Linked DNA regions of Streptantibioticus cattleyicolor NRRL 8057 = DSM 46488. The protein of the gene in region 1 interacts with the protein of each later gene in a pairwise test. Links are inferred from orthologs where the notes say so. Each region holds a gene or a part of one and is shown in the gene's direction. Other genes may lie near its edges.

Region 1 (4,759 bases):
TCCCCGAGTCGGAGTGGTCCACGGTCTTCGAACGGTTCAGCCGGGGCAGCGCGCCCGCCGCGGAGGGCTCCGGCAGCGACGGCGGCACCGGACTGGGGCTGGCCATCGCCCGGTGGGCGGTGGAGCTGCACGGAGGCCGGATCCGGGTGGCCGAGTCGGCACGCGGATGCCGCATCCGTCTCACCCTTCCGGGTAAAAGTACGACGTCACATTGACGTAGGGTGGCATAGAGGTACCGAACGGTTGATCGGTGCCGAAAACCGGATAACCCCTGCCATAAACGACCGAGCGCCCCCGCTTCCGTCCCGCACGGACGCGCGGACGCCCAAAAGAATGCCGATTTCCCGTCCAGGACAGCTGCCAAACCCGCCTCCGGGTGTGACGTGCGCGACGACTGCCCCTCGTAACCTGCGCCGACCCGCCCGGTAGGCGTAGCCTTTATTCCCGCTGTCCACCACCTTGTGAAGCGGAAGAGGGCGGTTGCCGCCGTGTCGTCACAGTCCCCCAACACATCGAGCGTCCCGACCGACTCCGACGGTGAGGGGAAGAACCCCGCCGCCGGTTTCGGCGCCAACGAGTGGCTCGTCGATGAGATCTACCAGCAGTACCTCCAGGACCCGAACTCGGTAGACCGAGCCTGGTGGGACTTCTTCGCCGACTACAAGCCGGGCGCCGACGCCGCGGGCTCCGCGGGGCCGGCCGCGCCGAAGAACCAGGGCTCCGCGCCCGCTGCTCCCACCGCCACCCAGCCCGCCAACGGCACCCCCGCTCCGGCCGCCGCGGCTCCGTCTGCCCCCGCACAGCAGACGGCCCCGCAGGCGGCCGGAAGCACGAGCGCGCCCGCGGCCAAGCCGGCCCCGGCGCAGCCCGCGCCCGCCGCCCCGGCCGCCCGGCCCGCGGCCCCGGCCAAGACCGGCCCGGCCGCCGCGCCCGCCGCCGCGGGGCCGGCCACCCCGGCCGAGCAGCCGGCCGCGCAGGAGCCGGTGACCGAGTACGTCACGCTGCGCGGCCCCTCCGCGGCGGTCGCCAAGAACATGAACGCCAGCCTTGAGCTGCCGACCGCGACCAGCGTGCGGGCCATCCCGGTCAAGCTGCTGTTCGACAACCGCATCGTCATCAACAACCACCTGAAGCGGGCGCGCGGCGGCAAGGTCTCCTTCACCCACATCATCGGCTACGCGATGGTGCAGGCGATGAAGGTCATGCCGGCGATGAACCACGCGTTCACCGTCAAGGACGGCAAGCCGACGCTGGTCAAGCCGGACCACGTCAACCTGGGCCTCGCCATCGACCTGGTGAAGTCCAGCGGTGAGCGCCAGCTCGTGGTCGCCGCCATCAAGAAGGCCGAGACGCTGGGCTTCTTCGAGTTCTGGCAGGCGTACGAGGACATCGTCCGGCGGGCCCGCGCGGGCAAGCTGACCATGGACGACTTCACCGGCGTCACCTGCTCGCTGACCAACCCCGGCGGCATCGGCACCGTCCACTCGGTGCCGCGGCTGATGCCCGGCCAGTCCATGATCATGGGCGTCGGCTCCATGGACTACCCGGCGGAGTTCCAGGGCACCTCCCAGGACGCCCTCAACCGGCTCGGCGTCTCCAAGGTGATGACGCTGACCAGCACCTACGACCACCGGGTGATCCAGGGCGCCGCCTCCGGCGAGTTCCTGCGCGTGATGCACCAGCTGCTGCTGGGCGAGAACGGCTTCTACGACGAGATCTTCGAGTCGCTGCGCATCCCCTACGAGCCGGTGCGCTGGCGGCAGGACATCGACGCCGGCCACGACGACGACGTCACCAAGGCCGCCCGGGTCTTCGAGCTGATCCACTCCTACCGGGTGCGCGGCCACGTCATGGCCGACACCGACCCGCTGGAGTACAAGCAGCGCAAGCACCCCGACCTGGACATCACCGAGCACGGCCTCACCCTGTGGGACCTGGAGCGGGAGTTCGCGGTCGGCGGCTTCGCCGGCAAGTCGATGATGACGCTGCGGGACATCCTCGGGGTGCTCCGCGACTCGTACTGCCGCACCGTCGGCATCGAGTTCATGCACATCCAGGACCCCAAGCAGCGCAAGTGGATCCAGGACCGGGTGGAGCGCCCGCACGCCAAGCCCGAGCGTGAGGAACAACTGCGCATCCTGCGCCGGTTGAACGCGGCCGAGGCGTTCGAGACCTTCCTGCAGACCAAGTACGTCGGCCAGAAGCGCTTCTCGCTGGAGGGCGGCGAGTCCGTCATCCCGCTGCTGGACTCGGTGCTGGACGCCGCCGCCGAGGCGCGGCTGGACGAGGTCGTCATCGGCATGGCCCACCGTGGCCGGCTCAACGTGCTCGCCAACATCGTCGGCAAGTCCTACGCGCAGATCTTCCGCGAGTTCGAGGGCAACCTCGACCCGAAGTCGATGCACGGCTCCGGCGACGTGAAGTACCACCTGGGCGCCGAGGGCACCTTCACCGGCCTGGACGGCGAGCAGATCAAGGTCTCGCTGGCCGCCAACCCCTCGCACCTGGAAACCGTCGACCCGGTCGTCGAGGGCATCTCCCGGGCCAAGCAGGACATCATCGGCAAGGCCGGCACCGACTTCACCGTCCTGCCGGTCCAGCTCCACGGCGACGCGGCCTTCGCCGGCCAGGGCGTGGTGGCCGAGACGCTCAACATGTCGCAGCTGCGCGGCTACCGCACCGGCGGCACCGTGCACATCGTCATCAACAACCAGGTGGGCTTCACCGCCGCGCCGACCGCCTCCCGCTCGTCGATGTACTGCACCGACGTGGCCCGCATGATCGAGGCGCCGATCTTCCACGTCAACGGGGACGACCCGGAGGCCGTGGTGCGCGTGGCGCGGCTGGCCTTCGAGTTCCGCCAGGCGTTCAACAAGGACGTCGTGATCGACCTGGTCTGCTACCGGCGCCGGGGCCACAACGAGGCCGACAACCCCTCGTTCACCCAGCCGCTGATGTACGACCTGATCGACAAGAAGCGCTCGGTGCGCAAGCTGTACACCGAGTCGCTGATCGGCCGCGGCGACATCACCCTGGAAGAGGCCGAGCAGGCGCTCCAGGACTACCAGGGCCAGCTGGAGAAGGTCTTCACCGAGGTGCGCGAGGCGGTCTCCGCCCCGGCCGAGGCCCCCGAGCCCGCGCCGCAGTCGCAGTTCCCGGTGCACGTGGACACCGCGATCTCCCAGGAGGTCCTCAAGCGGATCGCCGAGTCGCAGGTCAACCTGCCCGAGCGGGTCACCGTCCACCCGCGGCTGCTGCCGCAGCTCCAGCGGCGCGCGGCCAGCGTGGAGGACGGCACCATCGACTGGGCGACGGGTGAGACGCTGGCCTTCGGTTCGCTGCTGATGGAGGGCACCCCGGTCCGGCTGGCCGGCCAGGACTCCCGGCGTGGCACCTTCGGCCAGCGCCACGCGGTGCTGGTGGACCGGGAGACCGGCGAGGACTACACCCCGCTGCTCTACCTCTCCGAGGACCAGGCGCGCTTCATGGTCTACGACTCGCTGCTGAGCGAGTACGCGGCCATGGGCTTCGAGTACGGCTACTCGCTGGCCCGTCCGGACGCGCTGGTGATGTGGGAGGCGCAGTTCGGCGACTTCGCCAACGGCGCGCAGAACGTGGTGGACGAGTACATCTCGGCCTCCGAGCAGAAGTGGGGCCAGACCTCCGGCGTCGTCCTGCTGCTGCCGCACGGTTACGAGGGCCAGGGCCCGGACCACTCCTCGGCCCGGATCGAGCGCTACCTCCAGCTGTGCGCGCAGAACAACATGACGGTGGCCATGCCGACCCTGCCGTCGAACTACTTCCACCTGCTGCGCTGGCAGGTCCACAACCCGCACCACAAGCCGCTGGTGGTCTTCACCCCGAAGTCCATGCTGCGGCTGAAGGCGGCGGCGTCGAAGGCGGAGGAGTTCACCACCGGCGGCTTCCGCCCGGTGATCGGCGACACCGTGGACCCGGACGGCGTGCGCAAGGTCGTCTTCTGCTCCGGCAAGGTCTACTACGACCTGCTGGCCGAGCGCACCGCGCGCAAGGCCGACGAGGTGGCGCTGATCCGCATCGAGCGGCTCTACCCGCTGCCCGGCGCGGAGATCCAGGCGGAGCTGGCCAAGTACACCAAGGCCCAGAAGTACGTGTGGGCCCAGGAGGAGCCGGCCAACCAGGGTGCCTGGCCGTTCATCGCGCTCAACCTGATCGACCACCTGGACCTGGTGCTCGGTGCCGCCCCGGACAACGCCGACCGGCTGCGGCGCGTCTCGCGTCCGGCCTCGTCGTCGCCGGCCGTGGGCTCGGCCAAGCGCCACCAGGCCGAGCAGGCGCAGCTGGTGAAGGAAGTCTTCGAGATCTGATCCGGGACGTCCAGCCATGGCTGAACGAAGGGGCCCCCGCCATCGGCGGGGGCCCCTTCCGCGTCCGGTGGCGCGGGCGGCGGTCAGCTCGGCTGCGGTTCGAAGTCCCAGTACGGGCGCTCCCGGCGGCGTACCGAGACGGTGTGCGAGTGCTGGGCGCCGAGGGTGTCGGTGAGCTGCTGGAGCACCTCCTGCTCCAGCTTGGCGGCCTCCTCGGAGCGGCGCAGCGCGCGCAGGTCGGCGGCGAGGCCGGCCTTGCAGGACAGGGTGAGCGGATGGGTGTCGCCCAGCGTCGCCTTGGCCCGGCCGAGGGTGTCGCGGCTGAGTTCGGCGGCGTGCTCCTCGTCGCCGACGAGGTTGCGGGCGCCGGCGGTGTTGAGCGCGCACCCCAGCGTCCAGGGGTGGTCGGGGCC
Region 2 (3,221 bases), on another replicon or contig:
GACCGGCCCGCGCGGATCGCCTGCTCGCCGGCCCGCACACTGCGCGCGCCCGTGCGGCAGATGAAGGCCAGCGGGCCGCCGGGCAGTTCGGACAGCGAGGCCGGCAACGTGCCGAGCGCGGTGTGGACGGCGCCGGCCGGGTGACGCGCTGCCCATTCGTCGTCCTCGCGGACATCGACCAGCGTGAGTTCCCCGGCCACGACGCGGCGGTGCGCCTCGGCCGGGGACAGGTCGGCGGGCGTGCGGGCGTCGTGCCGTGTGGCGGGCAGCACCGTCCGGATCGCCTCGTAGTTCGAGGCGTGGGCGACGGCTATCGTCTGCCCCATCATCGGGCAGACGTCCATCGCCTCCTCCCAGTGCGCGGTGGACTCCCATTCCGCCACGTTGACCAGGGCGAACCTGCTGCCCGGGACGATCGTGCGGAACATGTACGTGCGGATGAAACCGGGTTGGGCCGCCATCACCTCGGCGGCGGCCTGCCAGGCGTCGAGATACGCCTCTTCCCTCTCCTCGTCGATCTCGATCGGAATGATCACGACGTGCCGGTTGTCCATCTGCCGCCCCTTCTGCCAGGTAACGCGCTTGCGAACCGCAGGTACCAACTCCTCGCCAGGAGTCGGTACTTGCTGAGACGCAGCCTGCGCGCACGCGCTCAGGAGCGGCAATCAACCTTGCTGAAACAGCAAATCAGACCGCGGCCGACAGCTCCCCGGCCCCGGTGCCGTCACGCCGTAATTCGGCTGCGCCCGCCCGACGGCGCCGTTACCCTGGCCGCATGTCTACACCCCGGATTTCCTAGCTGAGGACCCGCTTCCACGCCACCCGTGTGTCCTTGAGCTGTTCCGGAGTGTCATCACATGATCACCGTTCGCGGTGTCGACGTGCGTGTCGGCGCGCGTCTGTTGTTGTCCGATCTGTCGTTCCATGTCGCCCCGGGTGACCGTGTCGGTCTGGTGGGCCGTAACGGTGCCGGGAAGACGACGTTGCTCGACGTGCTGGCGGGCCGGTCGCGTCCGGCGGCGGGCGAGGTGCGGGCCACCGGGTCCGTGGGTCATCTGCCGCAGGATTCCCGGGCGGCCGATCCCGCGGTGACGGTCACCGACCGCGTCCTGTCGGCCCGGGGACTCGACCGGGCTGTCAAGGAGTTGCGCGCGGCCGAGGAGCGGATGGCCGCCGCTCCGGCCGGTGCGGCGCAGCGCCGGGCCATGGCGGCGTACGTGCGCGCGGAGGCCGCGTTCCAGGCCGCCGGGGGCTATCCGGCCGAGGCGGAGGCGGCCCGGGTCGCGGCCGGGCTCGGGCTGCCGCAGCGGGTGCTGGACCAGCCGCTCGGCACCCTCTCCGGCGGTCAGCGCCGCCGGGTGGAGCTGGCCCGCATCCTCTTCGCCGACCACGGCACGCTGCTGCTGGACGAGCCCACCAACCACCTGGACGCCGACTCCGTCGCCTGGCTGCACACCTTCCTGGCCAGCCGTTCCGGCGGCCTGGTGATCGTCAGCCACGACACCGGGCTGCTGGCGCGGACCGTCAACCGGGTCTTCCACCTCGACCCGCGGCGCGCCGTGATCGACGTCCACAACACCGGCTGGGACGCCTACCTCGCCCAGCGCGCCGCCGACGACCGGCGCCGCGCCCGGATGCGGGCCAACGCCGAACGCAAGGCCGCCGCGCTCCACGCCCAGGCCGACCGGGCACGGGCCAACGTGGCCACCGCGGTGGCCGCCAGGAACATGGCCCGCCGCGCCGACCGCATGCTGGCCGAGACCGAACCGGTGCGCCGCGCCGAGCGGACCGCCCGGATCCGGCTGCCCGAACCCGTACCGTGCGGCCGGATCCCGCTGGGCGCGGTCGCCCTCACCAAGTCCTACGGCGACCACCGGGTGCTCGACGGCGTCGACCTCGCCGTGGACCGCGGCAGCCGGCTGGTCGTCCTGGGCCACAACGGCGCCGGCAAGACGACCCTGCTGCGTCTGCTGGCCGGCCACGAGACCCCCGACTCCGGCCGGGTGGTCGCCGGTCCGGGGCTGCGCCTGGGCTACTTCGCGCAGGAGCACGAGACGCTGCGGGCGGACCGTACGGTGCGGGAGAACCTGGCGGTGGCCGCGCCGCGCCTGAGCGACCACGAGGTGCGGCAGGTGCTCGGCGCGTTCCTGTTCTCCGGGGACGACGCGGGGAAGCCTGCCGGGGTGCTCTCCGGCGGCGAGAAGACCCGGCTGGTGCTGGCCGGGCTGGTGCACTCCGGGGCCAACGTGCTGCTGCTGGACGAGCCGACCAACAACCTCGACCCGGCCTCCCGGGACGAGGTGCTGGCGGCGATGGCCGGCTATCCGGGGGCGATCGTGCTGGTCAGCCACGACCCGGGGGCGATCGGGGCGCTGCGCCCGGACCGGGTGCTGCTGCTGCCGGGCGCCGACGAGGACGTGTGGAGCGAGGACTACCTGGAGCTGGTGCGGCCGGCCTGACCGGTCGGTGCGGGCGGCCGTCCCCGGTGGACGGCCGCCCGTCAGGCCGGTTTGCGGGCCTCGATCAGGAACCGGGTCGAGTGGGCCACGAAGGGTCCGTCGCGCTCGATGCGTTCGTGCAGCTCGCGCAGCCGGTCGCGGTGGCGCTCCACGGTGAACCCGGGGACCATCCAGATCACCTTGCGCAGGAAGTAGACGACGGCGCCGACGTCGAAGAACTCGGTACGCAGCCGTTCGAAGCGCAGATCGACGACGCGCAGCCCGGCCGCCTCGGCCGCGGCGCGTTCGTCGTCGGGGTGGCGGGCGCGGCGGACCTCCTCCGGCTGCGGTCCGAGGAAGAACTCGACCAGCTCGAACACGCTGGAATGGCCGACGTGTTGGGCGAGGTAGGTGCCGCCGGGACGCAGCACGCGGGCGATCTCGGACCACCACGCGGTGACCGGGTGCCTGCTGGTGACCAGGTCGAACGCCTCGTCCGCGAAGGGCAGCGGGGGTTCGTCGGGGTCGGCGACGACGATCGCGCCGCGCGGGTGGAGCAGCTCGGTGGCCTTGGCGACGTTGGGCGGCCAGGACTCGGTGGCGACCATGGCCGGCGGCAGCCGGGCGGCGCCGGCCAGCACCTCCCCGCCTCCGGTCTGGACGTCCAGCGCCGCCGACACGGTCGCCAGCCGGTCGCTCATCAGCTGCTGGTACCCCCACGACGGCCGTTCCTCGGTGGCCCGCCCGTCCAGCCAGGAGAAGTCCCACCCGGCGACGGAGACC

Evidence for each region.
Region 2: the proteins of SCATT_RS19490 (region 1) and SCATT_RS31080 interact in binary tests that used the Escherichia coli proteins (3 or more experiments, as listed by UniProt). The link is inferred for Streptantibioticus cattleyicolor NRRL 8057 = DSM 46488 from one-to-one orthologs.

The regions. Positions count from the first base shown.
Region 1 is NC_017586.1:4,415,046-4,419,804, reverse strand. The notes cover bases 91-4,546. They hold SCATT_RS19490 (multifunctional oxoglutarate decarboxylase/oxoglutarate dehydrogenase thiamine pyrophosphate-binding subunit/dihydrolipoyllysine-residue succinyltransferase subunit), read left to right. Parts: upstream 91-488; coding sequence 489-4,346; downstream 4,347-4,546. Other genes in these bases: fxsT (FxSxx-COOH system tetratricopeptide repeat protein), read right to left, coding at 4,430-4,546; SCATT_RS19495 (sensor histidine kinase), read left to right, coding at 91-215. Also shown: more of SCATT_RS19495, read left to right, coding at 1-90; more of fxsT, read right to left, coding at 4,547-4,759. UniProt on the Escherichia coli protein: E1 component of the 2-oxoglutarate dehydrogenase (OGDH) complex which catalyzes the decarboxylation of 2-oxoglutarate, the first step in the conversion of 2-oxoglutarate to succinyl-CoA and CO(2).
Region 2 is NC_017585.1:767,827-771,047, forward strand. What follows is about bases 241-3,158. They hold SCATT_RS31080 (ABC-F family ATP-binding cassette domain-containing protein), read left to right. Parts: upstream 241-857; coding sequence 858-2,459; downstream 2,460-3,158. Other genes in these bases: SCATT_RS31075 (rhodanese-like domain-containing protein), read right to left, coding at 241-554; SCATT_RS31085 (class I SAM-dependent methyltransferase), read right to left, coding at 2,501-3,158. Outside these bases: more of SCATT_RS31075, read right to left, coding at 1-240; more of SCATT_RS31085, read right to left, coding at 3,159-3,221. UniProt on the Escherichia coli protein: Genetic data indicate it may be involved in ribosome assembly or function.